DNA from 4 places in the Robertmurraya mangrovi genome. Region 1 is predicted to be linked to each of the others. Evidence: riboswitches for the same ligand, from Rfam matches in the RefSeq annotation. Region 1 holds a riboswitch; each other region holds the start of a gene.
What was found. Region 1 has a riboswitch for S-adenosylmethionine ahead of SM124_RS16540 (5-methyltetrahydropteroyltriglutamate--homocysteine S-methyltransferase). Riboswitches for the same ligand answer to the same signal wherever they lie in the genome.

Region 1 (4,413 bases):
TGAAACAGGTGATGTTGTCATTATTAATAAACCTGAACAAGGTTATAAAATTATAAAAAGGGTTATTGCTTTAGGTGGAGATACAGTAATGATTAAAGATGGTACTGTATTTGTAAATGATCAACCCCTTCCAGAAATTATGACATCAGGACAATCATCAGATATGGAGGCTACCAAGGTTCCAGCTGATCATATTTTTGTTATTGGAGATAACAGAACTCCTGGAGAGAGCATTGATAGTAGAGATCCAAGTGTGGGACCTATCCCCCACTCAGACATAGATGGTTACGTACTTTTTTCCCTAATTCCTTTTAAGTCAATTCCAAAGCCTATTGAAATTGAATAGATGAACTGAGGGACATTATATGAAACTCATTAAAAGACTGATAAAGAAGCCTTTAACATGGATATTAATAGTATTTATTTGTAGTATTAGTACAGTGTATGCCTCTACTGATACTTATCACCAAACACTCGCTTGGGCAGAAAATCAAAAAAAGATAGCACAGTATCATCTGAAAACCAATCTATATGAAACTGTTAACAACCAAATAGCAAAATTGACTTATAATACTGAAGAATCTTTACAGTTATCAGAAAAACAACTAGAGGATTTTAGTAAATTGGAGTCCCTAGGAACGAGTGACTCAATCACAAATGCACTTAAAAAACATGAAAATGAACTTGAACAAACTGCTCAATCTATTGTAAATAATACTAGCCTAGACTTTGATAATATTGTTAGTAGGGTGAATCATACAGGAAATGAAATTACAAATAGCGTAGAATATGATTATCTAGATGAATTAAGTAAATTGTCTTCAAATCAATTACCTGAACATAAGATACATTCCTCTCAATCTAACGAACAATTAGATAATGAAATACAACTTACACTAGCCACTATCCATCAACTCGAGATGATGTTAGAATCTGAGTCAGATCCTGCTATAAAAGAATTTATACTAAAAAAAATAGATTTATTAAATCAATTAATCATCATACTCACTGATGATGATATATAATAGACCTCTAAATGCGATATTGGTTTACATATTCAAGTATAGAAACAGATTCTATACTTGAATATGTAGTAAAAAATATCAGTTATAAAAAATCTTCTACAACTCAAACAGGTAACAATATTAATTCCAAATCTACTGCTTAGTTATGTTGTTTTTTTCTTTTTTGATTCTTCCCAGCCCCTGATGCTAACTTTATTTGAACCCTCCCATTCTTCTACATGATGAGACCACGAGTAACACCAAACTCAGTTTTATATACTATACTAACAAAAAGAGGATCACATAGATTGACCTTCCTCTTATTTCTCATGTTTTCCTTTTCCACATTAGTCAACGGGACAAGAAAGTGAAGTCACCTCCAAAAGCCTAGGTACTCACTCTACCTTATTAGATGCAATCCAGACTTCTCCCCTACCCCCATATCTCCCGAGAAAGCTCCACAATATACCTTAACTTATCCCATTGCTGCTCCTCAGTTAATATATTCCCATGATGAGTAGAAGCAAACCCACATTGTGGACTAATACATAATTGCTCTATCGGCACATATTTCGTTGCTTCCTCCACACGTGCTTTAATGTTTTCCTTGTCTTCTAGCTCTCCATGTTTTGATGTAAATAGTCCAAGGACCACTTGTGGACCTCCATTTGGAATGTGTTGTAACGGTTCGAAGTCGCCAGAACGGTCATCATCATATTCTAGGAAAAATCGATTTACTTTTTCTTTTGCAAATAAGGTTGGCGCAATTTTGGCATAACTACCTTCAAACGCCCACTTTGAACGATAGTTTCCTCGGCAAAGGTGGGTAGTTACGAGTAAATCTTCTGGTTTATCTTCTAAAATGCTATTCACCACATGTAGTGCTAAATCAATCAACTCTTCGCGGTCTAAACCACTATCATTAAAAGGAATTTCTGGAGCATTAAGACCTGCAATATAAACATCATCTAGCTGCAAGTAGCGACAACCCGCATCATAAAAGGCTTTAATCGCATCACAATAGGTTTGAATCACATCGTTTGTATAATCCTGTAGATTTGGATAGATTTCCAGATTTCGAATACCCGCGTTAAAAAGTTGGTTTGGACTTGGAATCGTTTGTTTGGCAACGGCACGATCACCAACAATTTCTTTAAACAAGGTAAAATCCTTTACATGTGGATGATTCGGATTAAATGAAATTTTACCCGTTACACGTATATCGTATCTTTCCGTTTCCTCCCCTTTAAATTGAAAACCGTGATCTGGAACGTAACCCTCTACTCCGTTTAAATGCTCTAAGAAATCTGTATGCCAGAATCTGCGACGAAACTCCCCATCTGTTACAGCTTGTAGTCCTACTTCAATTTGTTTATCAACAATTTTTCTAATTTCTTCTGTTTCAATGTCATGTAACACTTGAGCTGTGATCTTACCTTCTTGAAATTCTTTTCTAGCTGTATGGATTCTTTCAGGTCGTAATAAGCTCCCCACATGATCTGCTCTAAACGGAGTATGTACCAATGTGTTAGTCATAAATAATTCCACCCTTTTATTAGTTTTGTATTTTTCTTACCTTCTAAACGCAAAAACCCCCTCTTCTACAACATAAGAAGAGGGGTGAAAAAACAAAATGAATGTACCTGCTCTTCTTATCTTCTAGCAAAATGCTACTGGAATTGGCACAGTACTATTAAAAGTCCGCTGCCGAGGTATCAAAGGGCCAGTCCCTCCACCTCTCTAGATAAGAAAGTTTCGAATATTAAATTATTTGAATTCAATATAATATTAAAAAGTTGTTTTGTCCAGTATATTTTAACATTTTTATTTATCTTTCTTAAGAAACTACTCTTTTAGATGTTTTATTTTTTCTCTATAAGTTTTATTTTTTGCTCTATTTCCACAAGCGCTCATAATACACCATTTCCCAGTACCTGGCCTTGAATAATCAATAAAAACCCACTGACAATCTTCAGCAGAACAAACCCTTATCCGATGCCATAAAGCTTTCTTCCTAAGCTCAAAAATTAACAATATTAATCTTCCTATTCCCCTTCTTCCACCCTCTCCATGAGGAATGATTTTTTCAGAATCTAAGGAAAATTCAATTGAAAATGTAAATGCATCTATTAATTTGTTAATTTCTTCTATAAGATTATCATCCGTTTTATTGTAATCATTATTGACAATCATTTTTCGTGCTTCGTTTCTAAACTTAATAGCATGAATTAAGTCCTCATCCGTCACTAGATCTTCTTCTTGAATAAAATGATACTTTAATAACCATGAATAGAGAACCTTTGAGGATGTAAGATGTTCAACACCCTCGTCCCCTTCAAAGCGGGTCCGTTTATCATGAGTATTAAAAAAATCAGCAATAATCTCAAGATCATAATAATTTTTTTCCATAAAAACACTCCTATTGACTATATTTACCATAACCATTAATATAGTTTTAGTGGTCATCGTGACTATTAAACAATTTTTAAAGGTCACCATAGAAGATAGAATACTAGAATAAAGTACATGAACGAATACTTATAAAATGTTCCATTCTTTAATTATATCTTTATCTTACTATTTACTTAATAAAATTATTGGAGGTATGAACTTATGGATATAAGACCATTTTATTTGAATATCAATGAGGAAGAAATTTTGAAATTGAAGAATCGATTAGACTTTACAAGATGGCCTGATGAAGTTCCTGGATCTAATTGGGAATACGGTATCCCTTTAGATTTTATGAAGGATATAACAGACTATTGGAAAAATGAGTTTGATTGGAAAAGAGTGCAGAATAAAATAAATTCATTTTCAAATTTTCAAGTAAGAATAGATGATGTAGATATCCACTTTATTCACGAGCGTGGAAATGGATCTAACTCTCTACCTATCATTATTCCTCATGGTTATCCAGGGTCTTTTTATGAACTGCTAAACCTTATTCCCTATCTGACAAACCCGGAGAAATATGGTGGAGATCCTGAAGATTCTTTCGATGTCATTATTCCGTCTATTCCTGGTCATGGGTTTTCAGGTACTCCATTAAAATCAGGCTTTGAGGATCGACAAGTTTCTCATCTATTGGTGAAATTAATGGTGGATAAGCTAGGATACGAGAAGTTTGCAGCCCATGGGTATGATCTTGGAGCCAGTATTTTAGGATTATTATGCTTAGACCATCCAGAAAAAGTAATTGGTTATCACACTACTACACCTGGAAACCCTAGTCCGTTTGTTCCTGGAAATGCTTTATTAACAGAATCAGAAGAAAATTACCTTAAGCTTTCTAGAGAATGGTATAACGAAGAAGGTGCCTACGCTCATATGCTTGGTACAAAGCCACAAACGATCGGTTACTCACTCACAGACTCTCCGATAGGTCTTGCAGCATTTATTTTAGAAA
Region 2 (4,413 bases), on a different contig from region 1:
TTTTCGGATTTGTCGCACTTAACACCAATTTAGCCGCTGGAGCAGGTGCCGTTGCTGCTTTATTAATTTCTTGGGTGGTTTTAGGAAAATCGGATGTTCCAACGATGTTAAATGGAGGCTTAGCTGGACTTGTTGCAATAACTGCATCTTGTGCATTTGTTGATACTTGGGCGGCTGTTGTCATTGGATTTGTTGCTGGTTTACTAGTTTTCTATAGTGTAAGATTTTTTGAAAAGCGAAAAATCGATGATCCAATTTATGCTCTTTCTGTTCACGGAGCAGCAGGAATTTGGGGGACCTTATCAACTGGCTTCTTTGCCACTCCTGAGCTGGCGACAGTTGGGTTGCCTGGGCTATTCTATGGTGGAGGACTTACACAATTAGGAGTTCAAGCTATGGGCGTTGCCGTATCTGGCATGTATGCATTCGTTGTTTCCTTTGTGATCTTAGTGATTACGAAAAAGGTATTGAGTGGTCTACGTGTTTCGGAAGAAGAAGAAACTATGGGCTTAGACATTAGTGAACACGGTAGCTATGGCTATCCTGAAGTATTTACTGTCATTGAAAGTAAGAGTGTTCATTCATAAGACCTTGGAAAAGGTATACTGAAAAAATACAAAAATGCAATTGTCACGATTTTATTAGATGTCTATTTTCAAATTGCTAAATTATAAATTAATGTCATTTTTCGCTGAAGGTTAAAATATAGTATTTATCAGACAATCTAAGGTAAGTTGGGCAAAAATAGGGGCTAGTCTAAAATAGCTAATTTCTCATTCAAAATAAAAATTTTCAAAAAAAGACTTTACAAGTAAAAAATCCCTGTGCTATATTTATCCATAATTAATAAACAATTGATTTGGTAACGCGTTAATACAATAAAGATTTCTTATCCAGAGAGGCGGAGGGACTGGCCCGATGAAGCCCGGCAACCGATTTTCATTCAATGAAAACACGGTGCCAATTCCTGCAGAACAAATTGTTCTGTCAGATAAGAAGAGTGTGTCTATTCTACCCTCTTCTTATGAAGAGGGTTTTTTGATGTAATAAAAAAATCTTTAGTAACGATAAATTCCAAAACACAAGGAGGTATATATGAGTTCACTAAAAGTAGCACTGTTAGGTCTTGGTACCGTTGGAAAAGGGGTATACGAATCCATTATCCAAACACATGAGAAAAAACTAACAGAAGCAGTAGGTAAAAAAGTTGAAATCGTTGGCGTACTAGTGAAGGATCACCAAAAGGAGAGAGGAATTAAGAAGGATATCCTAGTTACTACAGATGTAAACCAAATATTAAAATTACCTCATGTAGATATTGTTTTTGAAGCCATTGTTGGGATTGAACCAGCCAATACTTATATTCGTCAATTTTTAGAAAAAGGTAGCCATGTAATTAGTGCGAATAAGCAATTACTTGCCTATAAAGGTAAAGAACTAGCTGAAGTGGCAAATAAATATAATCGATTTTTAACTTTTGAAGCTGCAGTAGCCGGTGGAATCCCATTACTAAGAACGATTATTCAGTTATTGCAAGTAAATGGAATTACCAAACTTGAAGGAATACTAAACGGAACTAGCAACTATATTTTATCTAAAATGAGAACGGAACAATCAAATTTCAATGAAGTGCTAAAAGAAGCCCAAGATTTAGGCTATGCTGAGGCAGATCCTTCAAGTGATGTTTTAGGAACAGATGCTTTCTACAAATTAATGATTCTTAGTAACTTAATTTATCAAAAACAACCAAATTGGGAAAATGTCAATAAGGTGGGAGTAAATGAAGTTTCTCAAGCTGACATTTTGATTGGTGAAAGATTAGGGTTTAGATTGAAGTTGGTGGCTACACTGCAGAAAAAGGAACAAGATGTGCTAGCTGAAGTTAGACCTGTTTTTGTTAGTAACGAGCATCCTCTTTACAATGTCGAAGGAGTAGATAATGGTATCGTATTAAACACCGATCTGGTAGGAACCTTGCTACTACAAGGACCGGGGGCTGGATCTTTAGCGACAGCAAGTGCGATGATTGAAGATTTAGTTTACATTAGCCAGAAAGGGACACCAAACATACAAACACCGAGATTTAGCTATAATAGCCTAGTGGAAGGAAAGGAAGAACCCTCGATTTGGTTAACGATAGTTGAACTGCCAACAGATGAGTTGGTGAAAGAATACAAGCAATATTCTTCTATAAACTTTGCTAATAAAGATTTGACAGCCGTTCATCAAGAAGAAATTAAACATAATGATGGCTACATTATAGGAGAAATACTTGTTGGAAAAAGTGAAAATGTAGAAAGATTCATAGAAGAGTTACCACAAAAAATAAGAATCTATCCGATTTCACCAAAGGGAATTAATATAGCAACTAAAAATGTAGAGTTAACGAGATTACAAACGACAACTTCATAGGCTTCTTATCAAGAGAGGTGGAGGGACTGGCCCGATGAAACCCAGCAACCATTTGAACATTAAGTTCAGACAGGTGCTAATTCCAGCAGAGTTTTCTGAGAGATAAGAAGGGGTAACCACACCTCTTCTTGTCGGGGTGTTTTTTTATGGGAAAAAATCAAAAAAAAGGAGATTAATACAATGGCAAACCATTCATACGATTTAGAAACATTATTATTACATGGAGGGCATGCTCCAGATCCAACAACCGGCTCTCGAGCTGTACCCATCTATCAGTCTTCTTCCTATGTTTTTCATAGTACAGAGCATGCACAACGATTATTCTCACTGGACGAACCAGGAAATATTTATTCTCGAATCGGAAACCCAACAGTAGATGTACTAGAAAAAAGAATCGCTCTTTTAGAAGAAGGAGTAGCTGCAGTAGCAACATCTTCAGGGCAAGCAGCGATTTCATTAGCGATTATGAACCTAGCACATGCTGGTGACGAAATTGTCGCATCTACTAGTTTATACGGAGGTACATATAACTTATTTGTAAATACTCTTCCAAACTATGGAATTAAGGTTAATTTTGTTGATTCAACTGATCCTGAGAACTTCCGAAAGGCAATTACACCAAATACAAAGGCTGTTTTTGCTGAAATCATCGGAAATCCAAGTTTACAAGTTTTAGATGTTGAAGCTGTTGCAGATATCGCACATGAAGCGGGAATACCATTGATTGTGGATAGCACTTTTGCATCACCAGCACTTTGTAAACCGATTAAGTGGGGAGCAGATATCGTCGTTCATTCTGCTACGAAATGGATTGGAGGCCATGGAACTTCCATCGGTGGTTTAGTGGTAGATGGAGGACGCTTCAATTGGAACAGCGAAAAGTTCCCAATGTTCACTAAACCTGATCCAAGCTATAACGGAATTCGTTACGCTAATGATTTTGGTACATTAGCTTTCATTACTAAATTAAGAGTTCACTTATTGCGAGATTTTGGATCATCCTTAAGTCCATTTAACGCCTTCTTAATACTACAAGGTTTAGAGACATTGCAATTAAGAATGGAAAAACATACACAAAATGCAAAAGAGGTTGCTGAGTACTTAGTTAATCATCCAGCCGTAGAATGGGTTACATATCCTGGCCTTGAATCACATCAAACCCACCATTTAGCGAAAAAGTATTTGAAAAATGGAGACGGGGCGGTTGTTGTTTTTGGAATTAAAGGAGGAAGAGAAGCAGGAAAGAAATTCATTGACTCGCTTTCACTCTGGTCACATCTCGCAAATGTTGGGGATGCTCGTTCATTAGTCATCCATCCTGCCTCGACAACCCATCAACAATTAACAGCTGAGCAATTAAAACAAACAGGAGTGTCTGAGGAACTTGTTCGTTTGTCAGTCGGGTTAGAATCGGTACGTGACTTAACGAATGATTTAAATCAAGCACTTATCAAAGCAAGTGGTGTTTCTAACGAAGGAAAAAAAGAGATTGTCATTAATGATGAAGGAGTCATCCGGTGGGCTTTAAATTCTGCAACAGAAAAAGTCACTGTTGATGGTGTCGAACAAACGAGGAAAAAGAATTTAGCCATTGTTGGTTTAAGTAGCAACCCATCAAGACCTAGTCATAGATTAGCATTTAAAATGCAGCGTTTAGGGTATCGAATTATCCCAGTTAATCCTAGGGAAACGGAAGTTTTAGGTGAAAAAGCTTACCCAGATTTACGCTCCATTCCAGAACCAATTGATGTGGTACAGGTGTTTAGAAGTCCGGAAGCGGCAGTCGAGCTTGCTAAAGAGGCAACGGAAGTAAAACCAAAAGTGTTCTGGCTTCAAGAAGGAGTCATTTCAGAAGAGGCAGCATCCATTGTAAAAGAAGCTGGAATTGAAGTAGTTCACAATCGCTGCACCTATAAAGAAGCACAACGTTTAAGAGGAACCATCTCTACATTTGCTTGTGAAATATAGATTGTTGTCATAAAAATTAGACATCTAAAGGGG
Region 3 (4,413 bases), on a different contig from region 1:
ATAATTAAAATGATAATAGTAGCCATTACCGTTACATCATTACGACTTCTTTGGAACCCCTCGAGATATGCTAGGTTACCAAGTCCACCAGCTCCAATTACCCCTGCCATAGCTGTATAGCTAACTAGTGCAATAGCCGTTACTGTGATACCTGAGACTAATGCCGGCATCGATTCTGGCAGAAGCACCTTCAGGATAATTGTACTTGTTTTTGCTCCCATTGATTTCGCTGCTTCAATTACACCTTTATCAATCTCTCTTAATCCAATTTCAACCATACGAGCATAGAATGGAGCAGAACCGATAATTAACGCTGGTAATGCGGCATTCTCTCCAATTATGGATCCCATGATTAACTTAGTGAAAGGAATGAGAAGGACAATTAGGATGATAAAAGGAATCGATCTAAACACATTAACAATCGCACTAATAATTTTATTAATAATTGCATTTTCCCAAATGTTCCCTTTGGCTGTTAAAAACAATAGTAACCCTAATGTGATTCCTAATATAAAAGTTACAACTACTGATATGGCTGACATATATAATGTTTGAAGTGTTGCTTCCCACATTCTCTCCCATTTAACATTTGGAAATAGTTCTTCAACCACTTGTCATCACCTCCACTCCCACTTGCTGTGAATGGATATAATCAATAGCCTTTGAAATCTCTTCTTTATCCCCATCTAAGTGGATAAAGAGTGTCCCATAAGAACCATTTTGAGTTTGCGAAATTTTCCCTTGTAAAATATTTACCGTAACTTGATAATTTCTAATTACATTTGTAATAAGAGGCTGTTCTGCTGCTTCTCCGACAAAACCTAATTGAATTACCGTTCCATGTGGATAAGCCTCTAATAAATGATCAATGGTTTCTTTCGTTTCTTCTGGCTCCGTTACTTGCTGAACGAAACGTTTTGTAATGTCTTGTTGAGGATTTTTAAATACATCTAGGACAGGTCCTAGTTCAACCACTCTTCCACCTTCCATTACGGCAACTCGGTGACAGATTTTTCTAATCACGTGCATCTCATGGGTTATTAATACAATCGTTAATCCTAGTTCTTTATTAATATCTACTAATAACTCTAGGATTGAGTCCGTTGTTTGTGGATCAAGAGCTGACGTAGCTTCATCACACAGTAAAACTTTTGGGTTATTAGCAAGAGCACGAGCGATTCCAACACGTTGCTTTTGTCCACCACTTAGCTGCGAGGGATACGCATCTTCTCTGCCTGACAAACCAACTAAATTGATTAGTTCATCTACTCGTTTTTGTCTTTGAGATTTTGGTATACCAGCAATCTCCAACGGAAAGGCTATATTTTCTCTAACCGTTCTGGACCATAATAAGTTAAAGTGTTGAAATATCATACTGATTTCTTGGCGAGCCTTTCTAAGCTCACTGCCTTTAATGTTAGAAACTTTTTTATTAGCAACAACTACAGATCCTTCTGTAGGGATTTCAAGACCATTTAGCATTCTGATTAATGTACTCTTCCCTGCACCACTATAACCAATAACACCAAAGATTTCTCCTTCTTTAATTTCAATGCTTACATCGTCAACGGCTGTTACTTTTCCTTTTTGGGAAGGATAAATTTTTTTCACATTTTTTATCGATATCACGATTGCTCACCCCTCTTTTAATCCGATTGCTCGCATAAAACTACAGAGATTTATAGGTTAAACAGACCGTTTTGTTAATGTTATCCTTACCTAATGATGGTGATTCATACACAGTTAAAGAAAACAAAAATGCCTTTCTGCAAAAGAGCAGAAAGGCATAATGATTTATGTCCTTTCTCTCATCTGCCAAAACCTAAGTTTTGTGTGAATTGGCACCAATTTCAACATTAGAAATATTGACGGTTGCCGGGCTTCATAGGGCACATCCCTCCACCTCTCTTGATAAGAGCAAAACGGTCTATAAAGTTTTCAAACTAATTCTTTATCATATTAACACTTTAAACAAGTTTAGTAGTCTTATTCACGAGGGATATCGTATCACGTTAATAATAGGGTGTCAACGTATTATTTAATAATATTCAGACTAGAAATTACTGGATGTCATAATTTATACTAGTCTGTTATTCGCTGATATAAATTTTGATTTTAGGCATTTGCCGTTAATGAATTTACTCCTGTTGCCGCTTCGATTGCCTGTTCCAAATCCTCTATTAGGTCTTCAACATTTTCAATTCCGATAGATAAACGAATTAAATCTTCAGGAACGCCAGCTGCCTTCAAGCCTTCAGAATCTAATTGCTGATGGGTGGTACTAGCAGGATGAATGATTAGACTTTTAGCATCCCCAACATTGGCAACATGAGCCCATAACTGCAAGCTATTTATTAGTTTAGCCCCTGCTTCTCTACCACCAGCTATACCAAAGACCACAACTGAACCTGCGCCTTTTGATAAATATTTATCTGCCAATTCTTTATCAGGATGCTTTTCATGACCAGGGTAAAGAATCCAATTTACAGCTGGGTGAGCTTCTAAATACTCAACAACACGTTTAGTGTTAGCTATATGTTCCTTCATCCTTACATGCAGTGTCTCTAATCCTAATGTAAACTGGAATGCATTCTGTGCACTTAGTGAAGGTCCTAAATCTCTTAGTAATTGAACTCGAGCCTTAACTATGTACGCTAAACTTCCTAATGCCTCGCTATATACAAGGTTGTTATAGCTAGGGTCTGGTTGCGTAAATCCAGGGAATTTAGGTGAGTTCCAATCGAAGTTCCCTCCGTCTACTATAATTCCCCCAAGTGTTGTTCCATTGCCTAATAACCACTTTGTAGCTGAATGGATGACAATATCGGCACCATGTTCAATCGGCCTACATAAGTATGGTGTAGCAAAAGTATTATCGACGATTAAAGGTACTCCAGCCTCGTGAGCCACTTTTGCCACATTTTCAATATCTAGTACACGTAAACTTGGATTTCCAATCGTCTCAGCAAACACAGCCTTTGTTTTTTCAGTAATCGCTGCCTTAAAATCTTCTGGATCAGTTGAATCCACTAAGTTTACTTTAATTCCGTACTTTGGGAGGGTAACTGTAAATAGATTGTAAGTTCCTCCATAAAGATTTGAAGATGCTACAATCTCATCTCCAGCTTCAGCTAAGTTTAATATGGCTGTTGTAATTGCTGCCATACCACTCGACACAGCTAGTGCACCCACACCGCCCTCAAGTAAACTTACTCTTTCCTCGAATACGGTTACTGTTGGGTTGTGAATTCTAGAGTAAATATATCCAGATTCTTTTAATCCGAAAAGGTTAGCAGCATGCTCTGTATTTTGAAATTGATAAGCATTGTTTTGATAGATTGGTACCGCACGAGCACCAGTAATAGGATCTGCCGATAACCCACCGTGCACTCCTAAAGTTTCTAAACGATAGTTCTTTTTTTGTTCTGTCATTTCTCTCTCTCCTTTTTTGGGGCATTTATTTTAAGCCCGTTTTAACAAAATTCGTTTACTGGGAGGGTTAAATGATAAAAGCCCCTCTTCATAAGAAGAGGGGCGAATATACGTCTCTCCTTATCTCCCAGAGTATTCTTACTCTGCTGGAATTAGCACCGTGTTAATAACCGGTTGCCGGGCTTCGTAGGGCCAGTCCCTCCGCCTCTCTTGATAAGAAACTATTTAGTTTGTAGTTTGAATATTTAGTGATTTAAAGTGATAATAGCACGATGAATTAAGCTCAGTCAACAACTAAATTATAATTTTCTGAAACAAATTTCAAGAAACTTGCAAATAAGGTTTTGATAGAATAAACAGTGTTTCAAGATAAAGTATCGTCCTAAAATTAGCTTCTACTTCTAAAACACCCTCTTTTTTCCCGTCTCTTAGTCTTAATTTCCCAGTAATTAATGAGTAAATTGAGTGTTTATCTCCTAATATGGTTGCGATTATATCTGTATTTGATATGGAATCTAACTTAATTTGTCCATCCTCTATTATTAAGTAAATTACATCTTCTTGGTTGCTAATCTTAGTGGATATGTTAACCCCTTTTAAAAAGGTACTGATATGCCCTCTTGTATTTACTTCCGAAACTAGAGTATGTAAAACATCCAACAAAATGACAACCTCCCAAAAATAGAAATACCTTTGTATCTGTTTTTTAGTTAGAATCGTAATTTTCACAGACAAGCTCTTTACATATATTCCTTATAGAACACCCTCACTCCTCTAAGTTTTGTTCGACAATTTCAATACTTACCTTCCTTAATTCGACCATGAAATTTACCGACATGCTGGCTTAAATCCTAATTTTGATTATTTCCTTACGGTGCTCGTTTACTATAACCTATGTCATAGACGTGGGTAGAGCTATTCTATAGAGGGATTTTTACAAAATGAAACAAAGAAAGACAATGCTCTCTAAAAAGTAGCATT
Region 4 (4,413 bases), on a different contig from region 1:
ATAAATCATACAGCGAACAAAATATTCTGTCAATCACTTTTGCAAGACATTTTTAAACCGTGCTAATACAGTTCAGGACGTCTATCATCAAAAATAGGAATCATTTTTCTTACTTCTTTTACCTTATTTAAATCAATAGAACCTGTTAAGATTTCCTCGCCTTCACCTGCTTCAGCTATAATTTCACCCCAAGGATCAATAATCATAGAATGACCAGCAAATTGATTGTTCGGGTCGGAGCCAGCTCTGTTACAAGCAATAACATAACATTGATTTTCAATGGCTCTAGCTATTAAAAGAGAGCGCCAATGGTTTAGTCGCGCAAGAGGCCATTCAGCAACAACAAATAGGGCTTCTGCTCCTTCTGTTGTATGAGCTCGTATCCATTCAGGGAAGCGGATATCATAACAAATGACACCACCGTAAATTTGACCATCTAAAGAGAATAGTCCCTTTTCCTGACCAGCAGACAAATATAAATGCTCATCCATTAATTTGAATAAGTGTAGTTTACTATATTGGTGAACCAATTCGCCGTGTTTACTTACAATAAGGAGTGTATTTAAGGTTCCATCTGATGTTTTGTTCGCAACAGATCCACCAACTAAATGTACTTGATGCTTTTGAGCTATGTTCTTTAAGAATGAAATACTTTTCTCAGCTTGTTCATCTGCTATTTCATCTAATCTAGTTAAGTCGTACCCAGTAGTCCATAGTTCAGGAAGGACAATGATATTTGGTTGTTCTAGCATTGCTTTTTCAATTAGAGAGCTAGCTTTCTTGTAATTTTCTTCTTGTAAGCCAAAAGCAATATCCATTTGTATACATGAGACTTTAATAGTCAATATGGTCACCTCATTTTGAGATTTGGTTAGTAGAGAAATGATTTTGTTATAAAAAAACACTTTACAAGTCGTCTAATACGATATATCATTTGTGACTAGTTTTTCAATAAAAATTTTTCTGAATTACTTTAATATTATAAAGTTAAATACAAATACTCTTATTCTAATAAAAGCAGGTGTGTATATGAAAGTTTATCCTCAGTCTAGTTTATTAAAAAGTTTACCAAAGCAATTCTTTGCTAGTCTTGTTGGAAAGGTAAATAAATATATTCAGGATGGTCATGATGTCATTAATTTAGGGCAAGGAAATCCAGATCAGCCTACGCCAGAACATATTGTAAAAAGACTACAGAGCGCTGCAGCTAACCCTATCAATCATAAATATTCACCGTTTCAAGGATTTCAATCGTTAAAAGAAGCAGCTGCTCAATTTTATTTAAGAGAGTACGGTGTGGAAATTGATCCTAATAAAGAAGTGGCTATTTTATTCGGTGGAAAAGCTGGGTTAGTTGAAATTCCACAATGTTTATTAGAACCAGGTGATTCATTACTTGTTCCAGATCCTGGGTATCCAGACTATTGGTCAGGAGTGGCGTTAGCAAAAGCGGAAATGATAACAATGCCATTGAAAGAAGAGAATCAATTTTTGCCTGATTACTCTGAGTTAAGTCAAGAGGATTTAGATAAGGCAAAGCTTATGTTTTTAAATTATCCTAATAATCCAACTGGGGCTGTGGCTACGGAAGCTTTTTTTGAAGAAACGGTCGAGCTTGCAAAAAAACATGATATTTGTGTGGTACACGATTTTGCTTATGGAGCTATTGGTTTTGATGGCCAAAAGCCGATTAGTTTTTTACAAACAAAAGGTGCTAAAGAGATCGGAATTGAAATATATACATTATCAAAGACATACAATATGGCTGGTTGGCGTGTTGGTTTCGCAGTTGGAAATGAAAGTGTCATTGCAGCTATAAATTTACTTCAAGATCATTTATATGTTAGTTTATTTGGTGCAGTACAAGAAGCGGCTGTCGAAGCTTTAACGGCACCACAAGACTGTGTAGAACAATTGAACGACCTTTACGAAAGCCGACGTAATGTTCTTATAGAGGGGCTTCAGTCTATCGGCTGGAATGTGACTGCTCCAAAAGGATCTTTTTTTGCATGGCTAAAGGTACCAGAAGGCAATACATCAGAACAATTTGCTGATTATTTACTAGAAAAAGCGCATATTGCTGTTGCTCCTGGTATCGGCTTTGGAACTTGGGGAGAAGGCTATGTACGAGTAGGGTTACTGACTACGGAAGAAAGAATGCATGAAGCGGTTGCGAGAATAAAATCTTTAAATATTTTTTAATTTTCTCATTGACAAATAGTCAAAAAGCTGACATAATCCTAATTAATTTGATTCGTACAAAACAAATGAATATTTAAATAATTCGTTTTCTTATCAAGAGCAGGCGGAGGGACTAGCCCTATGAAGCCCGGCAACCGACTTATTTTTTTTCGAAAAAATAAGCACGGTGCTAATTCTTGCAGCGAAAAGCTGATAGATGAGGAGATGTTAGTTGTATTTACTAACCTCTTCTGTCTGAAGAGGTTTTTTGTTTTTATGAACTAATCTTATAAATGACTAGGAGAAGGCTGGAATACTAGTAGGATTCTGCAGCTGGACTTCTCTCGATTAAATAAGTAGCACGTTAAAGTAGAAATGAAAGGAAGACCAACCATGAGTGAAATTATCGCCACATACTTAATACACGATTCTAAACACAACCCAGAAAAAAAAGCGGAGGAAATTGCACTAGGATTGACGGTTGGATCGTGGACCCATTTACCAGAGTTAGAACAAAATCAACTTCGAAAACATAAGGGACGTGTCGTTTCAATTGAGGGCCTCCCAGAAGAAACGGGGACAAAGGATACAGTAGCGTTAATAAAAATCGCATACCCAACGGTTAACTTCTCTGCTGATTTACCAGCAATCCTTACAACTGTTTTTGGAAAATTATCATTGGATGGAAAAGTTAAACTACTAGACTTAGAATTTTCAGAAGAGTTAAAAACACATTTCCCAGGACCTAGGTTTGGTATCCAAGGCATACGTGAAAAAGTTGGTGTTTTTGATCGACCATTGTTAATGAGTATTTTTAAAGGGGTTATTGGTCGTGACATTCCTTACCTTGTAAATCAACTTAGAGAACAGGCTCTAGGTGGAGTAGACTTAGTAAAAGACGATGAGATTCTTTTTGAAAATGAGTTAGCGTCATTCGAAAAACGCATTACAGAAGGCAAGAAAGTGTTAGAGCAAGTTTATGAAACAACTGGCCATCGCACGCTGTATGCCGTGAACTTAACTGGAAGAACATTTGAACTGAAAGAAAAAGCGAAACGTGCTTCAGAACTCGGAGCTGACCTGTTATTATTTAATGTCTTTGCCTATGGAATAGATGTTTTACAGGAACTAGTGGAAGACAACGAGATTGCTCTACCGTTTATGGCTCACCCAGCCGTGAGTGGGGCACTTACATCATCAAAATATTATGGAATCTCACATTCATTGTTGCTAGGAAAACTACTTAGATACGCTGGAGCTGACTTATCATTGTTCCCATCACCTTACGGGTCGGTTGCGTTAGAAAAAGAAGCAGCACTTTCAATCGGAGCTGCACTAACTTCTGAAGATCAGTTTAAAACTAGTTTCCCAGTTCCATCTGCGGGTATTCATCCTGGCCTTGTCCCTTTACTCGTTCGTGATTTTGGAGTGGAAAGTGTGATTAATGCAGGTGGGGGAGTTCATGGTCATCCTGACGGTGCTAAAGGTGGAGGAATTGCTTTCAGACAGGCGATTGATGTTGCCTTGCAAGGTAAAAGATTACAAAATCAAGCATCCCAATTACCTGAACTGAAAAAAGCGATTGATTTATGGGGTTGTACTGAGGTGGTTGAATAATGAAAAAGCTAGCAGTGTTCTGTGATTTTGACGGTACGATTACAGAAAAAGACAATATAATTGCAATCATGAAACAATTTGCCCCACCTGAATGGGAGACATTAAAAGACGATATTTTATCCGAACGAATCTCCATAAGAGAGGGAGTCGGAAAAATGTTTGCACTATTACCTAGCAGTATGAAAGAGGAAATCAATACTTTCGCAAATGAACAGGCAAAAATTAGAGCTGGTTTCAAGGAATTTGTTGATTTCCTTAAAGAAGAAGAAATTCCACTATATATCGTCAGTGGAGGAATTGATTTCTTTGTTCATTCCATATTGGAACCTTTTGGACCTTTTGAAGATTTATACTGTAACGGATCTGATTTTACAGGTGAATATATAAAGATTATGTGGCCGAATAGCTGTGACGAAGAATGTACGAATGACTGTGGATGTTGTAAGCCTTCTGTTATTAGAAAACTTGAAGGAGACCAACTATTTAAAATTGTTATTGGTGACTCGATTACAGATGTAGAAGCAGCCAAACAAGCCGATTTTGTATTAGCAAGAGATTTATTACTGACTAAGTGTAATGAACTGGAGTTAAACCATAGTCCATTTACAACCTTTT

Region 2: linked by a shared signal. The riboswitch ahead of SM124_RS01750 (PLP-dependent aspartate aminotransferase family protein) and the one ahead of SM124_RS16540 (5-methyltetrahydropteroyltriglutamate--homocysteine S-methyltransferase) in region 1 are both predicted to bind S-adenosylmethionine.
Region 3: linked by a shared signal. The riboswitch ahead of SM124_RS10350 (methionine ABC transporter ATP-binding protein) and the one ahead of SM124_RS16540 (5-methyltetrahydropteroyltriglutamate--homocysteine S-methyltransferase) in region 1 are both predicted to bind S-adenosylmethionine.
Region 4: linked by a shared signal. The riboswitch ahead of mtnW (2,3-diketo-5-methylthiopentyl-1-phosphate enolase) and the one ahead of SM124_RS16540 (5-methyltetrahydropteroyltriglutamate--homocysteine S-methyltransferase) in region 1 are both predicted to bind S-adenosylmethionine.

What each region holds. Positions count from the first base shown of each region.
Region 1 covers NZ_JAXOFX010000012.1:81,145-85,557, forward strand. The annotation lists gene lepB (signal peptidase I) at 1-346, shown strand, start outside; gene SM124_RS16535 (hypothetical protein) at 366-1,025, shown strand; gene SM124_RS16540 (5-methyltetrahydropteroyltriglutamate--homocysteine S-methyltransferase) at 1,437-2,540, opposite strand; SAM riboswitch class I at 2,654-2,755, opposite strand; gene SM124_RS16545 (CGNR zinc finger domain-containing protein) at 2,850-3,413, opposite strand; gene SM124_RS16550 (epoxide hydrolase family protein) at 3,618-4,413, shown strand, end outside.
Region 2 covers NZ_JAXOFX010000001.1:336,963-341,375, forward strand. The annotation lists gene SM124_RS01740 (ammonium transporter) at 1-587, shown strand, start outside; SAM riboswitch class I at 887-998, shown strand; gene SM124_RS01745 (homoserine dehydrogenase) at 1,096-2,412, shown strand; SAM riboswitch class I at 2,415-2,521, shown strand; gene SM124_RS01750 (PLP-dependent aspartate aminotransferase family protein) at 2,593-4,380, shown strand.
Region 3 covers NZ_JAXOFX010000005.1:157,017-161,429, forward strand. The annotation lists gene SM124_RS10345 (methionine ABC transporter permease) at 1-611, opposite strand, end outside; gene SM124_RS10350 (methionine ABC transporter ATP-binding protein) at 604-1,629, opposite strand; SAM riboswitch class I at 1,806-1,918, opposite strand; gene SM124_RS10355 (O-acetylhomoserine aminocarboxypropyltransferase/cysteine synthase family protein) at 2,116-3,432, opposite strand; SAM riboswitch class I at 3,550-3,652, opposite strand; gene SM124_RS10360 (hypothetical protein) at 3,754-4,095, opposite strand.
Region 4 covers NZ_JAXOFX010000001.1:418,190-422,602, forward strand. The annotation lists gene SM124_RS02105 (carbon-nitrogen family hydrolase) at 63-845, opposite strand; gene SM124_RS02110 (pyridoxal phosphate-dependent aminotransferase) at 1,030-2,202, shown strand; SAM riboswitch class I at 2,290-2,405, shown strand; gene mtnW (2,3-diketo-5-methylthiopentyl-1-phosphate enolase) at 2,575-3,798, shown strand; gene SM124_RS02120 (2-hydroxy-3-keto-5-methylthiopentenyl-1-phosphate phosphatase) at 3,798-4,413, shown strand, end outside.